One region of the Liquorilactobacillus hordei DSM 19519 genome, then DNA from elsewhere that is predicted to be linked to it. Evidence: a T-box and tRNA genes for the amino acid it is inferred to sense, from the RefSeq annotation. Region 1 holds a T-box; the other holds one or more tRNA genes.
What was found. A T-box is a leader RNA that pairs with one kind of tRNA and senses whether it is charged. The one in region 1 lies ahead of ileS (isoleucine--tRNA ligase), so its partner is inferred to be a tRNA-Ile.
Positions count from the first base shown of each region.

Region 2: it has a tRNA-Ile gene. The T-box ahead of ileS (isoleucine--tRNA ligase) is inferred to sense a tRNA for this amino acid. The anticodon was not compared.

Region 1 is NZ_CP049303.1:1,706,143-1,721,011, reverse strand. It holds gene G6O70_RS09535 (YlmH family RNA-binding protein) at 1-666, shown strand, start outside; gene G6O70_RS09530 (DivIVA domain-containing protein) at 691-1,404, shown strand; T-box leader at 1,395-1,620, shown strand; gene ileS (isoleucine--tRNA ligase) at 1,671-4,469, shown strand; gene dapF (diaminopimelate epimerase) at 4,867-5,844, shown strand; gene G6O70_RS09515 (NUDIX hydrolase) at 5,846-6,397, shown strand; gene G6O70_RS09510 (hypothetical protein) at 6,399-6,662, shown strand; gene G6O70_RS09505 (5'-methylthioadenosine/adenosylhomocysteine nucleosidase) at 6,686-7,372, shown strand; gene G6O70_RS09500 (cysteine desulfurase family protein) at 7,384-8,538, shown strand; gene G6O70_RS09495 (DUF1831 domain-containing protein) at 8,542-8,883, shown strand; gene mnmA (tRNA 2-thiouridine(34) synthase MnmA) at 8,997-10,124, shown strand; gene G6O70_RS09485 (histidine phosphatase family protein) at 10,413-11,066, shown strand; gene G6O70_RS09480 (tetratricopeptide repeat protein) at 11,084-11,731, shown strand; gene recD2 (SF1B family DNA helicase RecD2) at 11,791-14,163, shown strand; gene G6O70_RS09470 (hypothetical protein) at 14,225-14,869, opposite strand, start outside.
Region 2 is NZ_CP049303.1:1,842,566-1,857,434, forward strand. It holds gene metK (methionine adenosyltransferase) at 1-539, opposite strand, end outside; SMK box riboswitch at 537-620, opposite strand; tRNA gene G6O70_RS10180 (tRNA-Asp) at 724-797, opposite strand; tRNA gene G6O70_RS10185 (tRNA-Met) at 800-873, opposite strand; tRNA gene G6O70_RS10190 (tRNA-Glu) at 883-954, opposite strand; tRNA gene G6O70_RS10195 (tRNA-Ser) at 962-1,049, opposite strand; tRNA gene G6O70_RS10200 (tRNA-Gly) at 1,064-1,134, opposite strand; tRNA gene G6O70_RS10205 (tRNA-Phe) at 1,145-1,217, opposite strand; tRNA gene G6O70_RS10210 (tRNA-Asp) at 1,250-1,323, opposite strand; tRNA gene G6O70_RS10215 (tRNA-Met) at 1,326-1,399, opposite strand; tRNA gene G6O70_RS10220 (tRNA-Ser) at 1,410-1,499, opposite strand; tRNA gene G6O70_RS10225 (tRNA-Ile) at 1,542-1,615, opposite strand; tRNA gene G6O70_RS10230 (tRNA-Met) at 1,636-1,709, opposite strand; tRNA gene G6O70_RS10235 (tRNA-Pro) at 1,737-1,810, opposite strand; tRNA gene G6O70_RS10240 (tRNA-Arg) at 1,816-1,889, opposite strand; tRNA gene G6O70_RS10245 (tRNA-Leu) at 1,907-1,992, opposite strand; tRNA gene G6O70_RS10250 (tRNA-Gly) at 2,006-2,077, opposite strand; tRNA gene G6O70_RS10255 (tRNA-Thr) at 2,085-2,160, opposite strand; tRNA gene G6O70_RS10260 (tRNA-Lys) at 2,241-2,313, opposite strand; tRNA gene G6O70_RS10265 (tRNA-Val) at 2,318-2,390, opposite strand; rRNA gene rrf (5S ribosomal RNA) at 2,397-2,513, opposite strand; rRNA gene G6O70_RS10275 (23S ribosomal RNA) at 2,597-5,515, opposite strand; rRNA gene G6O70_RS10280 (16S ribosomal RNA) at 5,716-7,275, opposite strand; gene G6O70_RS10285 (CvfD/Ygs/GSP13 family RNA-binding post-transcriptional regulator) at 7,604-7,999, opposite strand; gene G6O70_RS10290 (peptidylprolyl isomerase) at 8,023-8,595, opposite strand; gene G6O70_RS10295 (NAD(P)/FAD-dependent oxidoreductase) at 8,721-9,722, shown strand; gene G6O70_RS10300 (VTT domain-containing protein) at 9,743-10,375, shown strand; gene G6O70_RS10305 (GNAT family N-acetyltransferase) at 10,586-11,005, opposite strand; gene G6O70_RS10310 (NAD(P)-dependent oxidoreductase) at 11,008-12,018, opposite strand; gene G6O70_RS10315 (aminotransferase class I/II-fold pyridoxal phosphate-dependent enzyme) at 12,026-13,198, opposite strand; gene G6O70_RS10320 (amidohydrolase) at 13,201-14,361, opposite strand; gene G6O70_RS10325 (O-acetylhomoserine aminocarboxypropyltransferase/cysteine synthase family protein) at 14,369-14,869, opposite strand, start outside.

The DNA of each region.
Region 1 (14,869 bases):
AATCCGCGCGAAGTTTACATTGCACAAACACTCTTGAACACTGAACCTGATTTAAGAATGAAAACATCTGGTCTATTTCATAAGGCAGAGAGGCGTAGAGCTCTTTTTTATCCAAGATACTATGAACCTAATGATGCTGATTTTGAATTTTCACTCATTTTGGTAAAATATCCGACTAAGTTTGCAACTTTAAAGCATAGTCAAGTTTTAGGAGCGCTAACTAATATTGGAATTAGGCGTAGCTTAATTGGTGATATTGTCACTGACAGTGAACGGTGGCAATTTGTTACGGCCACTAATATGGTTAATTTCTTAAAGCTTCAAGTTGAAAGTATTGGGAAGGTAAAAGTTCATCTTGAAGAGGTAGATAAAGCTGAAATTATAGCACCAATTGATGGGTGGCAAAATTATCAACTAACAGTTAGTTCGTTAAGATTGGATACTCTGATTGCGGGGGTTTATAATCTATCTAGGAAGCACGTTAAGGATCTATTGGGATCAGGTAAAGTGGTTCTTAATTGGATGAATATTGAAAAACCTGATGTAGAAGTTGCTGAGCATGATATTGTTTCTGTGCGAGGCTATGGAAGATTTAGATTAAATGAGCTTCAAGGTGTTTCAAAAAAAGGAAAGATACGAGTGAAAACGGATGTTTTAAAAAAATAATACATACATGGAGGTGTTGGGGATATGACTTTGACCCCATTAGATATTCATAACAAAGAGTTTCGTGTTAAATTGCGTGGTTACGATCAAGATGAGGTAAATGATTTTCTGGATCAAATCATTAAAGATTATGAACTGAATCTTAAAGAAAATGAAAAATTAGCTGATGGACTAAAGCAAAACGAAGAGAAACTGAAGTATTTTAATGATTTAAAGGATTCTCTTAATCAGTCGATTATTGTGGCACAAGAAGCAGCTGACAAAGTTAAGGCAAATTCTCAACGTGAAGCTGAAATTATTAATCATGAAGCTCAAAAACAAGCTAAGGATATTGTTGATGAAGCAAATGAGAAGGCGAGAAGAATTGTTGAAGATGCTTCGCAAAAAGCTAAAAGGTTAATATTTGAGACTGATGATTTGAAAAAACAAGCACGAATTTTCAGACAAAAGTTGCAAGTTATGATGGAGTCACAACTCGAAGTTGTTAAAGGCAGCGAGTGGGACGAAATTTTACGTCAAGGTGATACAAGTAGTTATGAAGAGATTCAAGAAGCAATCAGGAGAGATTCTGAACTTGACAAAGCTGCTGCTAAAGAAGTACAATCATTTTCAAATATTGAGGTTGAAGATGATAAGGTTGAAGAAACAGTTAGTGAGAAAAAGGCTGTGGTTATTTTTCCTGAAGATGACGAAGGTCAGCATTTCGATGAGAATTCATCTTCCGAAAACCTTAAGTAATAAAAAGAATACGAACATCGAAGTTCCTGAGATAGCGAGTCAATGTGTGGTGAAAGTTTGACATTCAATTCTTTGATGTTTATCATCTTTTTGCAGATAGACTGAACTTAGTAGTAAGTTTATCCGGTTGGCAATCGTTAATTAGCTATTTGAGAGAGAAAAATAATTTATATTTTTCTAAATTGGGTGGTACCGCGAAAGATTTTCGTCCCTTGGGATGAGGTCTTTTTTTTGTTTAAAATAATATTTGGTAAGGAGAGATGGTAATGAGAATCAAAGAAACATTAAATTTAGGTAAAACTAAGTTTCCAATGCGAGGAAATTTGCCAGTTCGTGAATTAGAGCGACAAAATGTTTGGGAAGAAAATAAGGTTTATGAAAAAAGACAAAAATTAAATGAAGGTAAACCTTCCTTTGTGTTACATGATGGTCCTCCATATGCAAATGGAAATATTCATATGGGACATGCAATGAATAAAATTTCAAAAGATTTTATTGTACGTTCTAAATCAATGATGGGTTTTCGCTCACCTTATGTTCCAGGATGGGATACTCATGGTCTACCAATTGAGCAGCAATTAAAAAAGGCTGGGGTTGATCGTAAAGCATTGTCTATTGCTGAGTTTCGTGAAGAATGTCGAAAATATGCATTAGAACAGGTAGATAAACAGCGTAAGGACTTTAAGAGGCTTGGAGTTGCCGGAGAATGGGATAATCCATATGTTACACTTGATCCAACATTTGAAGCACAAGAAGTTCGAGTCTTTGGTAAAATGGCGGAACGCGGGTTAATTTATAAAGGTAAGAAACCAGTATTTTGGTCATGGTCATCTGAATCTGCTTTGGCAGAGGCAGAAGTTGAGTATCATGATGTGACATCGCCTTCTGCTTTTTATGGTGAACATGTTGTTGATGGTAAAGGTGTTTTGGATGAAGATACATATATGGTTGTCTGGACAACAACACCATGGACAATTCCTGGTTCTGAAGGAATTACAGTTGATAAGGATTTCGATTATTCAGTTGTACAGCCAGAAGGTGAGCAACGTAAATTTGTGATTGCCACGGAACTTGTTGAAGTTAATGCGGAACGTTTTGGCTGGGAAAAATATGAGATAGTAAAAACTGTCAAGGGTTCAGATCTAGAGTATGTATTAACAGAACATCCTTTCTATCCAGATCGTAAATTAGTTACAATGATTGGTGATTTTGTAACATTAGATTCAGGTACAGGGCTTGTTCACACGGCACCAGGCTTTGGTGAAGATGATTTTAACGTTGGTATGCAATATGATCTTGATATTCTTGTGCCTGTTGATGACAAAGGGTATTTAACAGCAGAGGCGGGCAGTGATTTTGAGGGTGTCTTTTATGAAGATGCTAATCAAATTTCATTGGATAAATTAAAGGCTGCCAATCTTCTTCTCAAGTACATGCCACTTGAACATAGTTATCCATTTGATTGGCGTACTAAAAAGCCAATTATCTTTAGAGCTACGCCACAGTGGTTTGCCTCAGTAGATAAAATTCGTTCTGAAATTCTGAGCGCAATTGATGACGTTAAGTTCTTCCCTGATTGGGGACAAAAACGTCTGCATAATATGATTCGTGATCGTGGTGATTGGGTAATTTCAAGACAACGTGTCTGGGGTGTTCCATTGCCAATTTTCTATGGTGAAGATGGGGAAGCAATTATCACTAAAGAAACAGTTGAGCATGTGGCAGATTTATTTGAAAAGAATGGTTCTAACATTTGGTTCCAAAAAGAAGCAAAAGAATTACTACCTGAAGGATTTACAAGTGAGCATTCACCAAATGGTACATTTACCAAAGAAACTGATATTATGGATGTTTGGTTTGATTCAGGATCTTCACATCAGGGCGTTTTGGCAGCCCGTGAAAACTTAAATTATCCAAGTGACATGTATCTTGAAGGTTCAGATCAATACCGTGGTTGGTTTAATTCTAGTTTGATCACAAGTGTTGCTGTATCAGGTAAAGCACCATATAAACAAGTTCTTTCACAAGGGTTTACGCTTGATGGTGAAGGACGCAAGATGAGTAAATCTCTCGGTAACACGATTGTTCCTGAAAAGGTAATTAAACAAATGGGTGCCGAAATTATTCGTTTATGGGTTTTAAGTGTGGATACATCTGCTGATGTACGTGTTTCAATGGATAGTTTTAAACAGATTTCTGAATCATATCGTAAAATTAGAAACACTGTCCGTTTCTTGCTTGCTAATACAACTGATTTTGATCCAGCTGAAAATACAGTTACATTCGATGAAATGGAAGCTTTAGATCAATATATGGAAATCAGAATTAATAAGTTTACCAAAGATGTTTTGGATGCATATGCGACCTATAACTTTATGGATATTTACAAGAAACTAATTAATTTTGTTACCGTTGATCTTTCAGCCTTTTATCTGGATATTGCAAAAGATGTTGTTTATATTGAGGGAGAAAATAGTCACAAACGTCGTTCAATGCAAACTGTTTTGTATGATGTAGCCGTCCGTTTGACTAAACTTTTAACTCCTGTCTTACCACATACAACTGAAGAAATCTGGGAATACTTGAAAGAACCTGAGGAATTTGTACAGTTATCTGAAATGCCTTCAGTAAACCATTATAATAATGAGCTTGAAACAAGTAAGAACTTCGCAGAATTTATGGAAATTCGTTCAGAAGTATTCAAAGCATTAGAAAAAGCACGTAATGAGAAGTTAATTGGTAAGTCATTTGAAGCACGGATTGTGTTGTATGCTTCAGATAATGTTGTGCAGTTATTGGAAAAACTTCATATTGACGTCCGTCAAGCATTGATTGTTTCCGCTTTGGAAGTTAAGCCATTGGAAAATGCGCCAACAGAGGCAGAGAAATATACTGATGAATTAGCAATTGCTGTTGGACATGCTAAAGGGGTTGTTTGTCCACGTTGCCGGATGATTAAAGAAGATGTTGGGGTAGATAAGGATTTTCCAACACTTTGTGTAAATTGTGCAGCAATCGTCAAGGCGGATTATCCAGAAGCAGCATCTGTTGGATTAGAAGAATAAGAAGTGTAACACAGAGAGAACAAGTTGTTTTTGAAAAAGTGATATAAGTCGAAAAATTTGAGTGCTAATTCAAAGCTATGAACATTGAACATTGCGAGTACTTTGCTAAGGGTGATGAGAAATTAGCCGGATAATTTTGGCTTATGGAACATGCTTATGCAGAATAAATAGAAGAAGATGGGATCAAGATTTAACTTTTGACTCATCTCCTGACTAATAAAGAACTAGATTGAAAGAAAATTTGATCTGGTTTTTTTTTGGTGAAATTATTTGTTTACGGAAAAGTAAGATTTAAAAAATAAATAAAGTTTGAATAATGACAGGATAAGGAACTAAATGGAATAAATTCTGCTATTATAGTTGTAAGATATTGTTAGACTAATAGGGGGTCACTCTGATGAAGATGATTAAAGTTCACGGTTCGGGAAATGATTTTTTTATTTTAGATGAGAAACAATTAGATAAGAGTTTATCTGAAGAAGAGTTAAAGCAATTGGCTAGACATGTATGTGATCGAAGAAATGGATTGCATGGTGGATCTGATGGAATATTGTATGTTACAAAAGGACATGATGATTCTGTGGTCGGTAAAATGCGTGTTATTAACGCTGATGGTAGTGAAGCTAGTATGTGTGGGAATGGAATTCGGACAGTTGCAAGATATTTGAGTGAACAAAATAATTTAACAGATTTTAAGATTGAGACAATGTATGCTGACCTTGAGGTGAAAAAAGCAAAGGACTTTGCACCAAATGTAGTAGCATTTGATGCAGAAATATCACCAGTTAGTTTTGCTGCTAATGATTTAAAAATGCATATTGATGGCAAAACAAAATTATTTGACGAAGTAGTCCCTGAATTATCCAAAACTTTGAAGTTTTCGGCAGTGGCTGTACCTAACCCGCATATGATTACTTTTGTCAATCATGAAGAACTGATTGGTCCTGAATTAGGAAGAATTGCGACTTATTTGAACAACGGAAAAAATCCAATTTTTCCTGATGGCGTTAATGTCAGTTTTGTTGAAGTTCTTGCAAACAACAATATTTTTGTTAGGACCTTTGAGAGAGGTGTGGGTTTCACAAATGCCTGTGGAACGGCAATGTCAGCCTCGTCTTTAATTTATTCGTTACTTTATGCAAGACACACAAATTTAGAAGATTTAATAGCGGTGCATAATCCAGGTGGAATGGTTAATACAAAAGTTCATCAAAGAGAGAACAAGTCATACTGGATGTCCTTAATTGGAAATGCGACATTTGTTGCAGAAGTTGAATTGGAACAAGAAAAGGCACTTACGGGTGATTTTACTGATGCCAAATGGATTGCGACAGCAGAGCAAAGTGCATATGAAGATTTTGTAGGGAGTTTGTAAAATGAAGTATGAAGAAGAGTTAATCAGTACTAAAAAAATATACCAAGGTAAAATCATCAGGGTTGAAGAAGAAGAAGTTAGGCTACCAAATGGTGAAAAAGCAAAGAGAGAAATTGTAAGACATCATGGTGCGGTAGCTATTATGTGTGTAACAGATGATGATAAAATGATATTTGTCAAACAATGGCGTGAACCACTGCAACGTATAACCTTAGAGATTCCTGCGGGTAAGATAGAAGCAAATGAAAAAAATCCCAAAAAGACTGCAATTCGTGAACTTAATGAAGAAGTTAGGCTACAACCTGAGAGTCTGGATTTGATTGCGGATTTTTATACGTCACCAGGTTTTGCGGATGAAAGGATGTTAATGTATTTTGCTCATAATCTGCAGCCTGTATCAAAAGAGTTACCACAAGATGCAGATGAATTTCTAAATACAGTTGAATTGACACTGACGGAGGCAAAAAAGCAGATTGATGCAGGCCTAATTTGTGATAGTAAGACAATTATGGCTGTCTGGAAATGGGAGCTGCTTGAATTAAGGAGAAGTTAATTTGAGATTAAAAGATAAAGTTTTCGGTAATGTTGGGCGTCATTCCCAGCAACAGGAAGTAGAAGAGAACAATAAAAGAGCTAGGTATACTGAAAAGGATACACAAGAAGAGAGTCCCAGCCGAACACAACAACGTCAAAATGAAAAAAATGAAATTGCAGCTGAAAAAAAACGAAAGCTAATAAAAAAATTAAATTGGATAATTGCAGGTTTGTTTGTGGCGATTATTTGTGTTTATTGTTTTATGATTTTTGTAAATTTTTAATTAAAAGGAATGGTAAATAAAAAATGAAATATGGAATTTTGTGTGCAATGGACGAGGAAATAAAGGCCCTGAAAACAGAATTAAAGAAAGCAAGACAAACTGAGATAGCTGGGATTACTTTTTTTGAAGGAAAAATTAATAACAATGAGGTTGTGCTTGTACAATCTGGAATTGGTAAAGTTCAAGCTGGAATGACGACTGGATTACTAATTGCACAATTTGAAGTTGAAGCTGTTATAAATTCGGGCTCGGCAGGTGGAATCGGAGAAGGGTTACATGTTGGCGATGTTGTTTTGTCGACAGCTGCTGCTTACCATGATGTCGATGCGACTGTCTTTGGTTACCTTCCAGGTCAGTTACCACAGCAACCACAAAAATTTGAAGCTGATTTACAACTTATTGAGACATTGAAGAAGGCTGCGGAACAAAATCAGCAACATGTTGAAACAGGTTTGATAGTGACTGGTGATCAGTTTGTTGCATCTTCTGAGAAAATAAATACAATTAAAGCCATTTATCCTGATGTTTTATGTTGTGAAATGGAAGGGGCAGCAATTGCGCAAGTCGCAGCACAGTTTAAAGTGCCATTTGTAATTGTGCGCGCAATGTCAGATACTGGGGATGAGGAAGCAGGAGTTTCATTTGATGAATTTATCATTGAGGCAGGTAAGAAGTCCGCACAGATGATTTTAAATGTTTTAGCAAAATAGGAGCGATAAAAGTGAGACACATTTATTTAGATAACGCAGCAACAACGCCTATGGTTAAGCCGGTTATTGAGACCATGACCGAGGCAATGAGTAATGTTTTTGGGAATGCGTCTAGTACACATTTCCACGGCCGACAAGCACGAGCTATTTTGGATAACAGCAGACATGTGATTGCTCAGTCGATTAATGCGAAAAAAGATGATGAGATTGTTTTTACAAGTGGTGGTACGGAAAGTGACAATACTGCAATTATTGAAACTGCTTTGGCTAGAAAATCAGAAGGAAAACACTTAATTACGACGGCAATCGAGCATGAGGCTGTTTTGAAGTCAATGGAGTACCTTGAAACACTAGGTTTTGAAATTACGTATTTGCCAGTAGATCAACGTGGTTTAATCGACCTGAATGACTTGAAAGACGCACTCAGACCAGATACGATTTTAGTATCTATTATGACTGGAAATAATGAAGTTGGCAGTCATCTGCCAATTCATGAAATTGGTGAATTAGTAGAGCCAACTAATGCTTGGTTTCACACGGATGCAGTTCAAGCATATGGACTAATTGATATTGATGTCCAGGCAGATAAAATTGATTTGCTATCAACTTCAGCACACAAGCTTAATGGGCCAAAGTTTTTAGGATTCTTATATCGTTCTGAAGAAGTTAAAATTCCATCATTATTAAAGGGTGGAGATCAAGAATTAAAACGACGTGCGGGTACTGAGAATATTCCAGCAATTGCAGGCTTTGCTGAGGCTGTTGAAATAGTTAATGCAAACGAAAAGAAGATACGCCAAGAAAAATATTATGGATTTAAGCAGCAAATAATTAAAGGGCTGCAAAAAGCTGAAATTGAATTTGAAGTAAATGGCGAGATTACAAAAAATAATCTACAGCATGTAATCAATATATGGTTTAAGGGCTGTAAAAGAGATGCATTATTAACCAATTTAGATTTAAATGGCATTTCAGCTTCTGCGGGATCTGCTTGTACTGCTGGTAGCGTTGAGCCTTCTCATGTTTTAACTGCAATGTATGGTGAAGACAGCCCACGAATTGAAGAGTCTCTAAGATTTAGCTTTGGAGTTGAAAATACATCTGAGGACATTGATTACTTGATTGCACAGCTGACCAAAATAATAAAAAAGAACAGGGGAATATAACTAATGGCATATACTAAAGAAGCTAAGATTTTGGGCGATAAGCGCACTTTTGTATTAAGTGATGAAATTAAGAAATATACCTTGCGCGACGTAGGTTTTATGGAGAGCAAAGGAGGTAAGTTTATACTTGAAAGACCTTTAGATCCATCTTCTCCATACAATGCAAGTATAAAATTAAAAGTTACAATTAGCAGTGATTTACAAACCTTTAAAATAGGTGTGACAAGTGCCAATGGCTTAAAAGAAATTAATATTTTTAAAGGAACAGATATCGAAAAACATATCGAACAACTCAATTTTGTAATCGATAATTTAAAAGAACGTTCTATATTAAGTGAGAAATAGTCAACTTGACTTGTCAAAGATTAATGAACTAGCTATAATGAATCTTACTGAAATAATACGACCTTCAACTCGTAGAGATTCAGAATCTATATTGAAATGATGGTGAGAATATTATGAAGGATAATAGCCAAACTCGTGTCGTTGTAGGCATGAGTGGTGGAGTTGACTCGTCTGTTGTTGCTTATTTGTTGAAGCAACAAGGTTATGACGTAGTTGGCGTCTTCATGAAGAATTGGGATGACACTAATGATAGTGGCGTCTGTACGGCAACGGAAGATTACGAAGATGTTGCAAAGGTTGCAAACAAGATTGGGATTCCATATTACTCTGTGAACTTTGAAAAGGAATATTGGGATGGGGTTTTCACATATTTTCTGGATGAGTATAAGCATGGTAGAACACCTAATCCAGATGTGATGTGTAATAAAGAAGTTAAATTTAAAGCTTTCTTAGATTATGCAATGAAACTTGATGCAGATTTTATTGCGATGGGGCACTATGCTCAAATAAGACGTGATGAAAATGGGTATGTTCATTTGTTGCGTGGAGCAGATTCAAATAAAGATCAAACATATTTTCTAAGCCAATTAGCTCAAGCACAATTAGACAAGGCTTTGTTTCCAATTGGAAATTTAGAAAAAAGTGAGGTTAGAAAAATTGCTGAGGAAGCTGGACTTGCTACAGCAAAAAAGAAAGACTCAACCGGTGTATGCTTTATTGGAGAACGTAACTTTAGCAAATTTTTAAATGAATTTTTACCTGCAAAGCCAGGAAAAATGAAGACATTTGATGGTGAAATAAAGGGCGAACATTATGGTTTAATGAACTATACGATTGGCCAGAGAAAAGGCTTAGGAATTGGTGGCGATGGTCAGAGTAATGATCCATGGTTTGTAGTTGGAAAGGATCTATCTACTAATACATTATATGTTGGGCAGGGTTATCATAATGAGCATCTTTATGCTGATAGTCTAGACGGCAGTAATATTAGTTTTATAGCTCCAATTGAAGATCGTGGTTTAGAATTCCACTGTACAGCTAAGTTTAGATATCGACAAAAAGACACTGGTGTGACAGTTTTCTTGAATGAGGATTATTCACAAGTCAGAGTTGAATTTGACGAACCTGTACGCGCAATTACACCAGGACAAGAAGTTGTTTTTTATGATGGTGACGAATGTTTAGGAAGTGCAACGATAGATCGTGCTTATCAAAAAGAGAAAATTTTGCAGTATGTTTAGAAATTGAATGTAAAATCAATGGATGATAAAAATTATCAGTTCTTCCTTAACTTACAAAACATGTTTATACGGAATAATTAACGAGGTTGAAGCAAAAGTTAAATTTTGCTTCAGCCTTTTTAAGTTCTGTACATTTTTACCCATTAAATAGAAATGCTGATGTCTCACAACTTTTTTGATACATTTGAGATGTAATTTTCATAACTAATTGAAACAAAGTAATGAAAAAATAATGATAATAACCAAAAAGAATGGCATAATTAAAGGTGACATAAAAGGAGGTTGAGCATGACTAGATTATTTTTTATTAGGCATGGGAAAACTATTTGGAATTTAGAAGGTAGATATCAAGGTGCAAAGGGTGACTCAGAGTTATTACCAGAGAGTCATACTGAAATAAAGATGTTGGCGAATTATCTCAAAAATGAAAAATTTGAAAAAATATATTGTAGTCCGATTAAACGTGCTTTTGTAACGGCTTCTGAGTTAGCCAGGGCCTTGCCACAAGAATTAGCTGTAGAAAAAAATATAGGTTTAAGTGAGTTTAATCTCGGTGAAATGGAGGGAATGTTGTTTACAGATGTTGCCAAGAAGTTTCCCAGAGAATTAGATGCTTTTCGAAATCATCCAGATTTATATAATGCAAAAAATATTTCGGGTGAGAGTTTTCAAGAGCTTTTTTCAAGAATGACACCAATTATTCAAAGGATATGTAAAGAACATCCAAATGGAAATGTAATCATTGTCAGTCATGGAGCAGCTCTTTGTGCAGAAATCAGACATTTATTAGGGTATTCACTTGAGGATCTGCGAAAAGCGGGTGGTTTATCCAATACTAGTACTACAATACTTAAGACAAATGACGCAGTGAACTTTGATTGTTTAGAATGGAATAAGACGGATTATCTGAATAGAAAGCTTGATCAAAGTGATACAGTATAGTACAAGGAAGTGAGTGAATGAATAGAAAGCAAATGAACGCTGAGGCACAAAAATTAGTTCAAAAAGCGGTTGAAAAGATTGATGATAATCCAAATGAAGTTAGATCATATTATGAATTGAGTGTATTACTAACTGAACTAAAAGATTATGAACAGGCAAAACAATTATTATTAAAAACCTCAGGATTATTTAGTGGAAAAACTGAACTTGATTTGTTGAATTATGGCTTAGGTAATGTTTTATATAGCGCAGGGGACTTTCAAAAGGCAATTAACTATTTTAGAGTAGTCAAAGGAACAAAACTCAATGATAATGCAATTTTGATGATTGCCCAGTGCGAATATGCTTTAGGAGATTACAAAAGATCGTTAGCTTATGCACTTACAACTAGAAATGTGGGGGCAAAGCAACTAATTGCCAGCAACTTTTTGGCTTTAGGTGATTTTCAAAATGCAAGAAAATATTTCGATGAGGTTTTAGCAAATGAACCACGTAATTTTGATGCAATCTTTCAAAGAGGGATAATTGCCTTAATTCTTGATGGAAAAGAACAAGCCGATAGTTATTTTGAAATAGCGCAAAAAATAGATTATAAATCCTTTATTAAAATGAAAGGGCAGATAATAGATATTCAAAAGACAATAATTGCAAAACAGAAGAAATAAGAAACAGAAGGGTGAGTCAATTGGATTTGCTAAATACGAATGATGAGACTGAAAAGTATATGGTTGGTAGTGTAGATGCCATTTTCTTTGAGAGCCCAGAGACTTTCTATAAAGTAGTACAAGTTAAAATTGCACAAGCTAATTTTAATTGGGATGAAAAAGAGATTGTTGCAACAGGTAGCTTTGCTGATATTAATGAAGGAATCGAATATCGATTTGTAGGTAAATTAGTAACTCATCCACGATATGGACAACAGTTTCAAGTTTTTAACTACCAAAATGAAATGCCTTCTAGTAAAGCAGGATTAATTACTTATTTGTCAAGCGATGCTTTTGTTGGAATTGGTGAGAAGTCAGCTGCAAAAATCGTTGAAATATTGGGCATGGACGCAATTGAACAGATTATTGCTGACGAAAAAAAAGTAAAAAAATTGGGACTCAGTCAAAAACAACAAGCAACTTTAATTGAAAATTTAAAGGCTAATAACGGAACACAGCAAATCATTATCGAGCTCAATGGTTTCGGATTTGGTAGCCAAATGGCATCATCGATTTATAATCGCTATCGTGAAAAAACAATTGAAGTTATTCATGAAGATCCATATAAATTAGCACGAGAAATTCCAGGGATCGGGTTCAAACGTGCTGATCAAATTGCGGAAAAAATTGGTTTAGCGGCTGATACACCACAAAGAATTAAGGCAGGACTTCTTCAGGGAATATATGATATTTGTCAGGAAAAGGGCGATACATATACAAATGCAGAGCAATTATTGAATCAAACAATGGTTCTATTGAGTAATAGCCGAAGAGTTCAACTCTCACCAGATTTACTTGCCGATCAACTTTTGGAATTAGCAAATGATGGGATTGTAGTTGCAGAAGAAAATAGAATATACTTGAGAAAATATTATGAGTCCGAGTGGCGAATTGCTGAGAGAATTAAAGAGATTAAGGAAACAAAAATTAAAATTGACAGTGGTTTTGAAAATGAATTTGCACAATTGATAGAAAAAGTTGAAGAACAGCTTGGGATAAAATATGGGATTGATCAGATTAAGGCAATCAAAGAAGCACTCCAATCCAAAATCTATTTGCTGACGGGCGGGCCTGGAACAGGAAAGACAACTATTATTAATGGTATTGTAGCGATTTATGCTGCATTGAAAGACATTTCGTTAGACATCAATGAATATAAGAATGAACAATTTCCAATTCTTTTAGCTGCACCAACAGGTAGAGCATCTAAAAGAATGAATGAAACAACAGGACTGCCTGCTAGCACGATTCATCGTTTATTAGGATTGAGCAGTGGTGATGAAGACGAACGTGAGCACAATCAATTGGAAGGAAGTTTATTGATTGTTGATGAAATGTCTATGGTGGATACAGGATTATTCGATACCTTAATGGATGCCATTCCAACAAATATGCAGGTTATCTTTGTTGGTGATAAAGACCAATTACCTTCAGTGGGACCAGGGCAAGTATTTGCCGATTTGTTGGCAAGTCCAGATTTGCCTAAGATTGAATTGAAAGCAATCTATCGTCAAGAAAATGAATCTTCAGTTATTACTTTGGCACATGCAATTAAGAATGGAACTTTGCCGACTGATATCAAACAAGGTAAGAGTGATCGCTCGTTCATTGAATGCAATGCTTATCAGATTGAGAATGTAGTCCGCCAAGTGGTTGAAAAGGCCAAGTCTAAGGGATTCAAAACACGAGATTTTCAAATACTGGCTCCTATGTATCGAGGACCTGCTGGAATTGACAAGTTAAATGAGATGTTACAAGAAATCTTAAATCCCCATGTTACAGGAAAGAAACAAGTTGAGTTTAACAAACTGCATTTTAGAATTGGTGATAAGGTGTTGCATCTCGTAAATTCACCTGAAAATAATATATTTAATGGAGACATTGGTGAAATTGTGGGGATTGTTACTGCTAAGGAAAGCAAGGATCATCAGGAGTCTTTGATAATTGATTTTGATGATAATGAGGTTGAATTTAAGCGTAAAGATTGGATAAAAATCCGTTTAGCCTATTGTATATCAATTCATAAAGCACAGGGCAGTGAGTTTAAAATGGTTATTTTGCCAATGGTCCAGCAATATACTAGGATGCTTAATCGTAATCTTTTATATACTGCAGTCACACGAGCCAAAGATTTTTTGATTCTATTGGGTGAGCCAGCTGCGTATATGAGTAGTGTTAAACAAGTTGCAATTAATCGAGAAACGACACTTGTTAAACGGTTAACAGCTGTTTTTAGTCCATCAGAAGGCAATAACGATAGTAAAGCAGAAGAAAGTGTTTCAGAAAAAAGAGAAGATTATGTAACTAATACCATTTTAACAGTGGATTTAATAAATAGCGGGAAGATTGACCCAATGATTGGAATGGGTGAAATTACACCAGCCTCTTTTTGAATAATTTAAAAAATAAGAAGAGTAACTTCAAGATTGAAGCTGCTTCTTCTTATTTTTTTTATTATGAATTACTTTTTTCTGAGATAGAAACACTGTCGACATCAAACCAGAATGGGTAAGAAAAAGATTTAAGATATGCATCATAAAATTTATTAATAAGTTGTCGATTATCAATTTGGCTAAATTCAAGTGAATTTATTACGAGATGAATCTTTTTTTGCTCAAAAGAATGAACGAAAGGAACTTTTGACGTTAATTTAAATTTCCTAGCAAGAATGACAAACCAATAAGAAAATGGATTTAAATTAGTTATTATTTCAAGCTGAAGATTATTTGGCTCTGCTGAATTTTCGTCATCCAAAAAAGGCTGATTTTTAACATGAATTGAAAAAGAGCTTTTAAAGAAGTTATACTTTTGCGAGAGTCTTGTGGTAACAGAAAAAGCTTCTTGATTAATGAATGCATCTGTCATTGCACAAAATTCTGCAATAAATGTCAAATGATATTTGACAAGTAGACTATAGAATTTTGAACTTTTGATAAGACTTGTCACATAAGCACTAAAACCAACAATAAGTTCATCAGTAAAAATTTGTTCATTTGTGCCCTGTGCGTTTTCGACTAACCCTAAATTATAAGAAGTAGGGTGCACAGAATTTAAGATTTGTTTTAATGCAGTTACTGGATTAGATGAAACTCCAATTTT
Region 2 (14,869 bases), 140 kb from region 1:
GTGACTTGTGCTTTTGCATCAGGGCCCAAATAATCCAAAATTCTATCTTTACGAATTTCTGCAATTTTTCGCATTAGGCGATGACTTAGTGAAATAGGAAGTGGCATTAGTTCTGGTGTTTCATCAATGGCATAACCAAACATCATGCCTTGATCACCTGCTCCAATTTGATCTAATGGGTCAACATCACCATTCCTTGTTTCCAATGATGCATCGACTCCTTGTGCGATATCAGGTGACTGTTCATCAATAGCAGTCATAACTGCACAATTATCACCATCAAAGCCATACTTACCACCAGTGTATCCAATTTTCTTGATAGTTTCACGAACAACTTTTTGAATATCAATATAAGCTGTTGTTGATACCTCTCCTACAACTACTACCAAGCCTGTTGTAACTGTCGTTTCGCAGGCAACACGCGAATTTGGATCCTTTTCAAGCAAAGCATCTAAAATAGCATCACTTATTTGATCGGCTATCTTATCAGGATGGCCTTCTGAAACTGATTCTGAAGTAAACAAATGTCTTTCTGACACAATAATTCCCCCATTACAATATTTTTGGTTACAAGGCAGCTTCACATTACTGAATCCTTTCGGGAATATGCTGTAACATTTATCATTCTATCACAATTATTATTTTAATGGCTATTTTCTTTCAACCATCATCAAAAAAAGCCTTCTCTTTAGAGAAGACTTCTACATTAATAAATATTATTCACGGTCCTAGACGGATTCGAACCGACGATCTCCTGCGTGACAGGCAGGCGTGATAAACCCCTACACCATAGGACCAATTGCGGGAGCAGGATTTGAACCTACGACCTTCGGGTTATGAGCCCGACGAGCTACCAGACTGCTCCATCCCGCGATATTAAAATGACCCGTACGGGATTTGAACCCATGATACCGCCGTGAAAGGGCGGTGTCTTAACCACTTGACCAACGGGTCAAAAAAACGGAGAAGGAGGGATTTGAACCCTCGCGCCGCTTTCGCGACCTACACCCTTAGCAGGGGCGCCTCTTCAGCCACTTGAGTACTTCTCCATGAAAATATAATAAGCGGGTGACGAGAATCGAACTCGCGACAACAGCTTGGAAGGCTGTGGTTTTACCACTAAACTACACCCGCATAAATCTTATGGCGCGGGACAGAATCGAACTGCCGACACATGGAGCTTCAATCCATTGCTCTACCAACTGAGCTACCGAGCCATAAACTATTCTATTTAATAATAATTGTATCACGGTCCTAGACGGATTTGAACCGACGATCTCCTGCGTGACAGGCAGGCGTGATAGACCCCTACACTATAGGACCAATTGCGGGAGCAGGATTTGAACCTACGACCTTCGGGTTATGAGCCCGACGAGCTACCAGACTGCTCCATCCCGCGATATTAAAAAAGGAGGATAAGAGATTCGAACTCTTGCGTGGTTTTACCCACCTGACGGTTTTCAAGACCGTTCCCTTCAGCCAGACTTGGGTAATCCTCCATAATAAAAACAAAAATCCAATATACAAACACTTTAGCACAATGGACCTTGTAGGACTCGAACCTACGACCGGACGGTTATGAGCCGTCTGCTCTAACCAACTGAGCTAAAGGTCCAAGTTCTATAAAAATGCATATCGCGGTGAAGGGGATCGAACCCCTGACCTCCCGGGTATGAACCGGACGCTCTAGCCAGCTGAGCTACGCCGCGATTAAGACAAACAAAATATCTATCTTATCGGGAAGACAGGATTCGAACCTGCGACCCCCTGGTCCCAAACCAGGTGCTCTACCAAGCTGAGCTACTTCCCGATTAATGCACCCAGTAGGAGTCGAACCTACAACCTTCTGATTCGTAGTCAGACACTCTATCCAATTGCGCTATGGGTGCATAATAATAAAACTTAATGCCGAGGACCGGAATCGAACCGGTACGGTAATCACTTACCGCAGGATTTTAAGTCCTGTGCGTCTGCCAGTTCCGCCACCCCGGCAAGAACTATGACAAGCGGAAGACGGGATTCGAACCCGCGACCCCCACCTTGGCAAGGTGATGTTCTACCACTGAACTACTTCCGCATAAAAATGGTGCCGACTAGACGATTCGAACGCCCGACCCTCTGATTACAAATCAGATGCTCTACCAACTGAGCTAAGTCGGCAAACTAAACATTTTCATGTTACAACGACCATATTATATTACCATTTTTTGGTCATAATGTCAACAATTAAATTAACATTATGAGTCGTGACAGGCTCGAACTGTCGACCCTCTGATTAAAAGTCAGATGCTCTACCGACTGAGCTAACGACTCAAGATGGAGGATACAGGGCTCGAACCTGTGACCCTCTGCTTGTAAGGCAGACGCTCTCCCAACTGAGCTAATCCTCCATATTTGCACGGCAACGACCTATCCTCGCAGGGGGCGATCCCCCAACTACTATCGGCGCTAAGAAGCTTAACTTCTGTGTTCGACATGGGAACAGGTGTATCCTTCTTGCCATCATCACCGCACTCTTTTACTTGAGAAAACTTTGTTCTCTCAAAACTAGCTAATATTTCTCTTCCTTAATCAACTACCGTCCGCATTTCTTTCTTTGGTTAAGTCCTCGACCGATTAGTTTTGGTCCGCTCCATACATCACTGTACTTCCACTTCCAACCTATCTACCTGATCTTCTCTCAGGGGTCTTACTTCCCGAAGGAATGGGAAATCTTATCTCGAGGTGAGTTTCGCACTTAGATGCTTTCAGCGTTTATCTCATCCACACATAGCTACCCAGCGATGCTCCTGGCGGAACAACTGGTACACCAGCGGTGTGTCCATCCCGGTCCTCTCGTACTAAGGACAGATCCTCTCAAATTTCCTACGCCCGCGACGGATAGGGACCGAACTGTCTCACGACGTTCTGAACCCAGCTCGCGTACCGCTTTAATGGGCGAACAGCCCAACCCTTGGGACCGACTACAGCCCCAGGATGCGATGAGCCGACATCGAGGTGCCAAACCTCCCCGTCGATGTGGACTCTTGGGGGAGATAAGCCTGTTATCCCCAGGGTAGCTTTTATCCGTTGAGCGATGGCCCTTCCATGCGGAACCACCGGATCACTAAGCCCGACTTTCGTCCCTGCTCGACTTGTAGGTCTCGCAGTCAAGCTCCCTTGTGCCTTTACACTCTGCGAATGATTTCCAACCATTCTGAGGGAACCTTTGGGCGCCTCCGTTACCTTTTAGGAGGCGACCGCCCCAGTCAAACTGCCCACCTGACACTGTCTCCCACCACGTTTATTGGTGAGGGTTAGAGTGTTCATACAACGAGGGTAGTATCCCACCAATGCCTCCATCGAGACTAGCGTCCCGATTTCTATGGCTCCTACCTATCCTGTACAAGTTGTACAAACACCCAATATCAAGCTACAGTAAAGCTCCATGGGGTCTTTCCGTCCTGTCGCGGGTAACCCGCATCTTCACGGGTAATATAATTTCACCGAGTCTCTCGTTGAGACAGTGCCCAAATCGTTACGCCTTTCGTGCGGGTCGGAACTTACCCGACAAGGAATTTCGCTACCTTAGGACCGTTATAGTTACGGCCGCCGTTTACTGGGGCTTCAATTCTGAGCTTCGCCGAAGCTAACCCATCCTCTTAACCTTCCAGCACCGGGCAGGCGTCAGCCCCTATACGTCATCTTACGATTTTGCAGAAACCTGTGTTTTTGATAAACAGTCGTTTGGGCCTATTCACTGCGGCTGAACTTGCGTTCAGCACCCCTTCTCCCGAAGTTACGGGGTCATTTTGCCGAGTTCCTTAACGAGAGTTCTCTCGCTCACCTTAGGATTCTCTCCTCGACTACCTGTGTCGGTTTGCGGTACGGGTAGTTATTATCTAACTAGAAGCTTTTCTCGGCAGTGTGACATCAGTATCTTCGCTACTATAATTTCGCTTCCCATCACAACTCGTCCTTATAAGTAAGCATTTGACTCACTTACAAACTCGTTGCTTGGACACACATATCCATCAGTGTGCATACTTAGCCTCCTGCGTCCCTCCATCGTTCAAACAATAATAACTAGTACAGGAATCTCTACCTGTTATCCATCGCCTACGCCTCTCGGCCTCAGCTTAGGTCCCGACTAACCCTGGGAGGACGAGCCTTCCCCAGGAAACCTTAGTCATTCGGTGGACAGGATTCTCACCTGTCTTTCGCTACTCATACCGGCATTCTCACTTCTAAGCGCTCCACCAGTCCTTCCGGTCTAGCTTCTTCGCCCTTAGAACGCTCTCCTACCACGCAACCTTACGGTTGCATCCACAATTTCGGTAATATGTTTAGCCCCGGTACATTTTCGGCGCAGGGTCACTCGACTAGTGAGCTATTACGCACTCTTTAAATGGTGGCTGCTTCTGAGCCAACATCCTAGTTGTCTATGCAACTCCACATCCTTTTCCACTTAACATATATTTAGGGACCTTAATTGGTGGTCTGGGCTGTTTCCCTTTCGACTACGGATCTTATCACTCGCAGTCTGACTCCCGGATATAGATCGATGGCATTCGGAGTTTATCTGAATTCAGTAACCCTAGATGGGCCCCTAGTCCAAACAGTGCTCTACCTCCACGATCCTTTCTTTCCGAGGCTAGCCCTAAAGCTATTTCGGAGAGAACCAGCTATCTCCAAGTTCGTTTGGAATTTCTCCGCTACCCACACCTCATCTCAGCATTTTTCAACATACATGAGTTCGGTCCTCCAGTGCGTTTTACCGCACCTTCAACCTGGACATGGGTAGGTCACTTGGTTTCGGGTCTACGTCTACATACTGATACGCCCTATTCAGACTCGCTTTCGCTACGGCTCCGTCATTTCCGACTTAACCTTGCATGCAAACGTAACTCGCCGGTTCATTCTACAAAAGGCACGCTATCACCCATTAACGGGCTCTAACTACTTGTAGGCACATGGTTTCAGGAACTATTTCACTCCCCTTCCGGGGTGCTTTTCACCTTTCCCTCACGGTACTGGTTCACTATCGGTCACTAGGGAGTATTTAGCCTTGGGAGATGGTCCTCCCGGATTCCGACGGAATTTCACGTGTTCCGCCGTACTCAGGATACTGAATTGAGAGAATGTCATTTCATCTACAGGGCTTTCACCTTTTTTCGCTGATCTTCCCAAATCATTCGATTATAACATTCTTTGGTAACTCAAATATTCAGTCCTACAACCCCAAAAAGCAAGCTTCTTGGTTTGGGCTGTTCCCCGTTCGCTCGCCGCTACTTAGGGAATCGATTTTTCTTTCTCTTCCTGCAGGTACTTAGATGTTTCAGTTCCCTGCGTCTTCCTCTAACTGGTCTATGTATTCAACCAGTAGTAATAGTCGATAAAAACTATTGGGTTTCCCCATTCGGAAATCTCCGGATCATAGCTTACTTACAGCTCCCCGGAGCATATCGGAGTTAGTCCCGTCCTTCATCGGCTCCTAGTGCCAAGGCATTCACCATGCGCCCTTAATAACTTAACCTATCTTTACCTACGGTAAAGCGGTTATGAGTTTAGCGTTCAAGATTTTTCTTGTTTTAAACTCTTTAAAACGCGGTGTTCTCGGTTTGTTAATTATTTTAGAAAAATATTATCTAGTTTTCAAAGAACAAATTGAGAGTAGACCTCTCAAAACTAAACAAAGTTTCAACAATCGTGTGTAGGTTTCCGTTATATCCTTAGAAAGGAGGTGATCCAGCCGCAGGTTCTCCTACGGCTACCTTGTTACGACTTCACCCCAATCATCTGTCCCACCTTAGACGGCTGGCTCCATAAATGGTTACCTCACCGGCTTTGGGTGTTACAAACTCTCATGGTGTGACGGGCGGTGTGTACAAGGCCCGGGAACGTATTCACCGCGGCATGCTGATCCGCGATTACTAGCGATTCCGACTTCATGTAGGCGAGTTGCAGCCTACAATCCGAACTGAGAACGGCTTTAAGAGATTAGCTAAACCTCGCGGTTTCGCGACTCGTTGTACCGTCCATTGTAGCACGTGTGTAGCCCAGGTCATAAGGGGCATGATGATTTGACGTCATCCCCACCTTCCTCCGGTTTGTCACCGGCAGTCTCACTAGAGTGCCCAACTAAATGCTGGCAACTAGTAATAAGGGTTGCGCTCGTTGCGGGACTTAACCCAACATCTCACGACACGAGCTGACGACAACCATGCACCACCTGTCATTCTGTCCCCGAAGGGAACACCTAATCTCTTAGGTTGTCAGAAGATGTCAAGACCTGGTAAGGTTCTTCGCGTTGCTTCGAATTAAACCACATGCTCCACCGCTTGTGCGGGCCCCCGTCAATTCCTTTGAGTTTCAACCTTGCGGTCGTACTCCCCAGGCGGAATGCTTAATGCGTTAGCTGCAGCACCGAAGGGCGGAAACCCTCCAACACTTAGCATTCATCGTTTACGGTGTGGACTACCAGGGTATCTAATCCTGTTTGCTACCCACACTTTCGAACCTCAGCGTCAGTTACAGACCAGAGAGCCGCTTTCGCCACTGGTGTTCTTCCATATATCTACGCATTTCACCGCTACACATGGAGTTCCACTCTCCTCTTCTGCACTCAAGTCTTTCAGTTTCCAATGCATGACTTCGGTTAAGCCGAAGGCTTTCACATCAGACTTAAAAAACCGCCTGCGTTCCCTTTACGCCCAATAAATCCGGACAACGCTTGCCACCTACGTATTACCGCGGCTGCTGGCACGTAGTTAGCCGTGGCTTTCTGGTTAGATACCGTCACTGCATGAGCAGTTACTCTCACACGCGTTCTTCTCTAACAACAGAGTTTTACGATCCGAAAACCTTCTTCACTCACGCGGCGTTGCTCCATCAGACTTTCGTCCATTGTGGAAGATTCCCTACTGCTGCCTCCCGTAGGAGTTTGGGCCGTGTCTCAGTCCCAATGTGGCCGATCAACCTCTCAGTTCGGCTACGTATCATTGCCTTGGTAAGCCTTTACCTTACCAACTAGCTAATACGCCGCGGGTCCATCCAGAAGTGATAGCAAAACCATCTTTCAAACAAAAACCATGCGGTTTTTGTTATTATGCGGTATTAGCACCTGTTTCCAAGTGTTATCCCCCTCTTCTGGGCAGGTTACCCACGTGTTACTCACCCGTTCGCCACTCAAAACTTTCGTGAATGCAAGCATTCGGTGAAAGTTTTGCGTTCGACTTGCATGTATTAGGCACGCCGCCAGCGTTCGTCCTGAGCCAGGATCAAACTCTCATTTTAAAAGTTTGTGACTCTTTAATTACTTGTTTACTAGCGAATTGACTTCGCAAATGTTTGCTCTTGTACTAAACAAGAGACCCTACACATTTGATTTGTCGAAACTTTGTTCAGTTTTCAAAGGTCTACATAATTGCTTAACGTAACTATTTTATGATACTTGATTATCAGATGTTTGTCAACAACTTTTTGTTGTAAAAAGTAAAAAAATGAATAAATATCCAATAACATCCATTTTTGAAAACCAGTAACTATTTCCGATCTCACAACAATTACTGATGACCAACAAGAAATATAATATCAATTTATTCATTAATCGTCAAGTATTATTTTATTTTTTTTTCAATTCATTTTCTATATCGTGCAATCCATCGTTAATCCAGCCATTTAACCGAAGTTCTATTGGTTTAAACCCTTCATTAACTTTATAATTTGTCCAGTAATGTTTGTGCTCACATCTAATATGCTCATCAGTTATATTGACAGGTGGTTCCTTTATGCATCTTATTGATAAGCTTATTTTCCTAGTATATTCATCAATATCAATAATCATTGCCTTAACAGTTTGATTAACTTTTAGATAACGATGAATATCCGAAATAAAACCATGATGACATTCTGAAATGTGTATCAAGCCTTGCGTATGAGTATCAAGCGCAACAAAGGCCCCATATGCCTGTATTCCCGTTATCTTGCCCTCAACAATTGATCCAATTTTATATTCCATTACTGTCACCTCTTATAAAAAAACTATTCAGTAATAATCTTGTTAATTATTACATCTTCAACAGGTTTATCTTGGACACTTGCAACATTGGCAATTTCATCAACTACATCCAGTCCCGACCGTACTTGTCCAAAAACAGTATGATGATGATCCAACCATGGGGTTCCGCCTTTTTGATACTCTTCCACTATCTCAGAAGGATATCCAGCTTGTTGCATCTGCTCAATCATTTGATTAGGTAAGTTCTTATTTTGAACAATGAAAAACTGGCTTCCATTAGTATTAGGGCCAGCATTTGCCATTGACAATGCTCCTCTTAAATTGAAAAGTTCATTCGAAAATTCATCTTCAAAAGACTTATCCCAAATACTTTGACCGCCCATTCCTGTACCTGTAGGATCTCCTCCTTGAATCATAAAATCTTCTATTACTCGGTGAAAAATAACACCTTCATAATAACCTTTTTGTGCAAGCTTGAGAAAATTTTCAACTGTTTTGGGAGCTTTTTCTGGAAAAAGTTCAATTACAATCTCACCATGATTAGTCTTCATTGTAACCTTTGGATTTGTCTTATTTTCTTCTAATTGTGGAAACATTCCTAATTCCTCCTTTTTTTACATAATTCATTTTATCGAAATATTAAATATTTTCCAATTTAATTTATTTTGCAAACTAATTATGCTAATGTATCTTAGTGTACATAATTGAAAGGAGCATTACAATGGAAAACGAAAATTACTATGATATTACCATCATTGGCGGTGGTCCTATCGGAATTTTTGCAGCAACATATGCTCGCATGCGGCAAGCTAAAATACAATTAATCGAGAGTTTAGATCAACTTGGAGGGCAAGTAAGTGCATTGTTTCCAGCAAAAAAGTTATACGATATTCCTGGATTCAGTGTTATTAAGGGAGATCAGTTAATTAGCAATCTCCTAGACCAAAATAATCAATTTAAACCTGATATTTTTTTTAATGAAACTGTTCAAAATATTACTAAAACTGATTTAGGCTTTTCAATTACTACTACAAAGAAAAAAACTTATTCACGCACAATCATTATCGCAACAGGGGTGGGTGCCTTTCAGCCACGAAGATTAGCTGTTGAAAATGCGGAAAAATATGAAAATAAACAACTGCGGTATTTTGTAAAAGATCTTCAAGAATTTCGAGGTAAGGACGTTGTTATTGCTGGAGGTGGTGATTCAGCAGTAGATTGGGCACTTGAAATACAAACCATTGCTAAGTCTGTTAGCATAATTCACCGAAGAGATAAGTTTAGAGCGCTTGAAAGTAGTATTGAGCACTTAAGAAAATCAAATACAAATTTCGAAACACCCTATCTAATCAGCGCTTTAGATTCTGCTGACGATAAAATCAAAATTACTATTAAGAAAGTCAAAACTGATGAGAAAAAAGAGTTACTTGCTGACTTTCTTCTAGTAAATTATGGTTTTGTTTCTAATAATAAAACTCTGAAGTCTTGGAATATTGAGACTGACCACAATCTAATTAAAGTAAAAACCGATATGGAGACATCCATCCCTGGAATTTATGCTATCGGTGATACAATTGAATATCCTGGACGAGTTAATCTAATTGCAACCGGTTTTGGTGAAGCACCTATTGCCGTTAACAGTGCAATGAATAAAATTCATCCCGATATTCGACAAGCTGCTCATAGTACGCAGCTTATTAAAAACTTTCCAGAACTAAACTAATAAATAGCAAGGAGTAACTTATGAGTTTTTTAATTGATTTTATTTTACACATTGATACCCATCTTATAACAATTGTTAATACCTTTGGCAACTGGACCTATCTTATTTTATTCACAATAATCTTTGTTGAGACAGGTGCCGTAATACTACCATTCTTACCTGGTGATTCGCTGCTTTTCGCGGCATGTGCTCTTGCAGCTAATTCTACCTATCATCTAAATATCTGGATATTTGTCTTGCTGTTTTGGATAGCACCTATTCTTGGAGACTCACTTAATTTCTTCATTGGACACAAAATAGGCAATTCCATAAATAAGAATTCTTTTCTAGGGAGATTTATTAAAGAAGAAAACCTTGAGCACACGCGCGCGTTTTTTGAGAAACATGGTGGTGTTGCAATTTCATTAGCTCGTTTCATGCCAATCATTAGAACAATGTCTCCTTTTGTTGCTGGTAGTAGTCATATGCCTTACAACAAATTTTTCCGCTATAACATATTAGGAGCAACAGCATGGATGGTCTTATGCTGCGGATCTGGATACTTCTTCGGGAATATTCCGTTTGTTAAAGAACATTTCTCACTAGTAGTTATTGGAATCATCGTTGTTTCACTGATTCCAGCAGTAATAGGAGCTCTCAAAAAAAGACATTAATAAGAACGTTCCTTTAAATTTCCTAAAAAAACTAATAAAAATATCCTCCACGTTAAACATAAAGTTTAATATGGAAGATATTTTTTTAATTTAGATTATTTCTTCTTTTTTCGAAGTTAGTACTCAAGTTTTAACTTATGGGACATGTTTATACGGAATAATTAGCGAAATTGAATCAAAGTTTAATTTTTTGTACGACCCCTGCTATAACTATAAATCCAAATCCATATATTTGATATCAGAACGTTCTTTAAAACCTAAATGCTTCCAGAACTTCTGTCCTTCAATATTATCCTTGACTGTGAACAAACCAACTTTTTCTATATTATTCAGCTTAAATTCTTCTAAAACTCTTAGAATTAGTTTTTTGCCAATTTGTTGCCGTTGATAATTTTCAGCAACTGCAACATGATAAAAATAACCTTTTCTACCATCGGTTGCCCCTAAAATCGTTGCAATTATTATTCCTTGTTCTTCAGCAACAAAACAAAAATTGGAATTACGATCAATTACACTCTTAATTCCTACCCGTGTGTTATTCAATGACTGAAGATTCATTCCAGGTGTTCTCTCCCATAAAGCAAATACCTGTTCATAATCATTGATCGTCATTTTTCTGAATTCAACCATCCTTATTCTCCCTTGAAACTTATTTCGTGTGAACTGTGCTTTCCTTGAATAATGGTTAATGCATCATCTAGAGCCTGTTTTACCATTCGTTCAACTGCAATATCTGTATAAAAGGCAATATGTGGCGTCAGAATCACATTTGTCAATTCCTTAAGTCGATTGTAGTTAGCTACTGGAGTTTGAGTATCAAATTTAAAATTAAAAATCTTGGTTTCTTCTTCAACAACATCTAAAGCTGCCCCTGCAATCTGTTTCTTCTCTAAAGCAGTTATTAAATCAGCGGTGTTCACAACCGACCCACGAGAATCATTTATCAAAAAAGCAGTTGATTTCATTTTGGAGAAAGCATCTTGATCGATCAAATGAATATTTTGCCTACTCAAATAAACATGCGAAGTTACAATATCCGCTTTTCGATAAATTTCGTTTTTTTCAACATACGTCAAAATTCCAGCTTGTTCTAACTCTAAATTTTTTACAGGGTCATTCCCCAGAACTGTTGCACCTAAACTATGGAATATTTTTGCAACCGTACTCCCAATTCTGCCAACCCCAATAATACCTATAACATATTCTGAAAGTTCGCGTGATCGCAATCCGTCAACAACATAATCATTATTGTCTAAACGTTCCTTAAATTCTGGATAATGTCTAATCAATTGCATAGCTTGCATCAAAACCAATTCTGCAACTGCATGCGGAGAATACGAAGGAACATTAGTCACCTTGATGCCATTTAATGCAGCGGCATGAAGATCAATTGTATCTATCCCCGCAGAACGACAAGATAACTGTCGGATTCCATAATTTTTTAAAGTTTGATAAATCGAGGCATCTGTGTCTAATTTACTACGTTGTTTAAAAATAATTCCATCATATCCCTTTGCATACTCTACAGTGTCAGGGTGGAGTTCGAATGGAACACTTTTAACCTCAACTTCATTTTTCTTGCTCCATTGTAAAATAAATGGTTCTTCATCTTGTCGAACATGATAAGCAATTATTTTTGTCAACTTATTTTTACCCATCTTTCATAAATTTTTCTAATCGTTTCATCGCACTCGTCAGGTTATCATCCGAAGTAGCGTAACTAATACGAAAATATTTTTGATCTTCCTTCGCAAATGCTGCTCCAGGAATAACTGCAACATGCGCTTTTTTTGCAAGTACTCTTGCGTAATCAATGCTAGATCCCTGAAAATCATGTGGTAATTTGACATAAACATAAAATGCTCCGTCAGCCGGTATAAAAGAATAGCCGATTTTCTTGAGACATTCACAAACAAATTCTTGCTTTTTTTCATATTCCGCACGCATTTTTTTTATATCGTTTTCACCATTAATTAATCCTTCCGTGGCAGCAATCATGTTTATAGTTCCAATCGTTGCAACGTTAGCCTGATGAAGCTTTATTAGATTTGTAATTATTTTCCTGGGCCCGCATAGATAACCTACACGCCAGCCAGTCATGGCATAGGACTTAGATACTCCATTGACTAGCAATGTTTGCTCTGGTAAATAATATGCAATTGATACATGTTTTTTCTGGTAAACAAGTTCACTATAAATTTCGTCACTCAAAACAAAAATCGAGTATTTTTTCAAGACATCTGCAAGTTCTTTTATTTCAATTTCAGAATAACTCACCCCTGTTGGATTATTAGGGTAGTTTAAAACCAGTATCTTAACTGATGCTTGATATTTATTTAAGTAGCTTTTTAACTTTTCTGGAGTTAATTTATAGTTATCATTTTCTGTGTCAATTTCTATATACTTAGCTCCATTTATCTTTGCTAAATTCCTATACAATCCAAAAGCTGGTGAAGGGCACAAAACCACATCCCCTTGCCCCAAAAAAGAGTTCATAGCTGTACTAATCGCTTCTGTAGCACCATTAGTGACTATGATTTGATTCTCTGGATTATATGACACTGCATAATGGCACTGCAAATATTCACTTATTGCTTCCCTAAGTTCAGCTATTCCACGATTTGGAGCATAATGTGTCTGATTATCAATGATTGCTTTTATTCCTGCCATTTTTATATGATCAGGAGTATTGAAATATGGTTCGCCCAACGTAAGTTTTACTATACCGGGTATCTTACTAATCTCATCATCAAATTTTCTAATTAGCGATGGTTCAACTTCCAGTAAATTCTTATCCAGTAATGAAAGAAGTTCATTTTCCAACCTCAATTCACCTTCTCACTCAGATATTCTAACAATCCTTGTGCACCTTCAATAAAATAATTGACTCCCGTCTTCAAAGCCTCATCAAGTCCAACAAAATTTGGTTCATGCCAATCTGCTGCATCTGGTGAACCATTAGAACCAATAAAAGCAAAGACTCCAGGAATCTTCTTTTGATAAGTGGCAAAATCTTCTCCTGCCATCGATAAAAGGGGCTTGTGAACTGTATTTGACAGACTATTAATTACAATTTGTGTCAAATCTGAATCGTTATTTATTGGAAGTGCCCGTTCACTCCAATCTATTTCAACTGACTGTCCATATGCTTTAGCAATTCCTTCTATTAATTCAAAAAGTCTTTGCTTCACCAATTCGGCATTTTTTTCATCAAAAAGTCGCACAGTTCCTTGAAAATAAGCTTCACTGGGGATAACATTCCAAACACTACCTGCGTTAATGTTAGTGACGCTTACAACTACTGCATCTTGCGGATTAACATTTCTACTTACAATCGTCTGTAAAGCACCGACTATTTCAGTTGAAGCAATTATCGGATCACGCCCCTTTTCTGGTTTTGCTCCGTGTGACCCTTGACCCTTTATTGTAACCTCAAATTTATAGCAACCTGCCATCATCGGACCAGACTGCAAGGCAATGGTCCCAACTGGTAAATTAGGATTATTATGAAAACCTAAAATGGCCTTTACATCTTTAAGCACTTTTTTTTCAATAACTTGTTCTGCTCCACCTCCAGCTTCTTCAGCTGGTTGAAACAAAAATTGAATTGTTCCCTTGATTTGCTCCTGATTATCTTTGAAATACTTTATTGCTCCTAATAAACTAGTTAAATGCAAATCATGTCCACAAGCGTGCATCACACCTGAATTAAGTGACTTAAAAGTTAAATTTGTTTTTTCTTGCACTGGCAAAGCATCAATATCTGCCCTTAAAGCAATTACCGCCCCCGGTTGCTTACCTTTAATTTCTGCCAAAAGGCCTGTATTTAAGCTAGTTGGCAAAATCGAAACTCCCCAACCAGTCAAAATTTCTTTGATTTTTTTTGTAGTATTGACTTCATTGTTAGACAATTCAGGATATTGATGAAAATAATGACGCAATTCAGTTATGTCTTTCAAATCAATTACAATCTTTTCTTTAGTCATTTTACTCTCACTCCTTAAAAGCTTGTTCAATTGCTTGTTCTAAATCTTGAATTAAATCATCCGCATTTTCTAAGCCTATGGAAAGTCTAATGAGATTATCTGAAATATTTTGCTTTTTTCTTTCATTTTCCGGTACCTCACGATGCGTTGTTCCACTTGGATTAACGATAAGCGAACGATTATCGCCAACATTAGGTAAGTAAGTGAACAGCTTAACACTATTTAATAATTTCCTAGTATTTTCCACCGTTCCTCCTAATTTAAACGAGAACACCGTCCCTATTCCATTAGGGTAATATTTCTCAACTAATTTACTTTGCGAGGTATTTAAGAGACCACTATGAAAAATTTTCTCAACATGTTCATTGCTCTCTAAATATTGCGCAATCTTCAAAGCAGTCAAGACTTCCTTGCTAACTCTTTCCGAAAGTGTCTCAAGTCCTAATAATCCAAGATAAGCAGTAAATGGATTTAATACTGCTCCCATCAGTCTTAAATATTTTGTTCG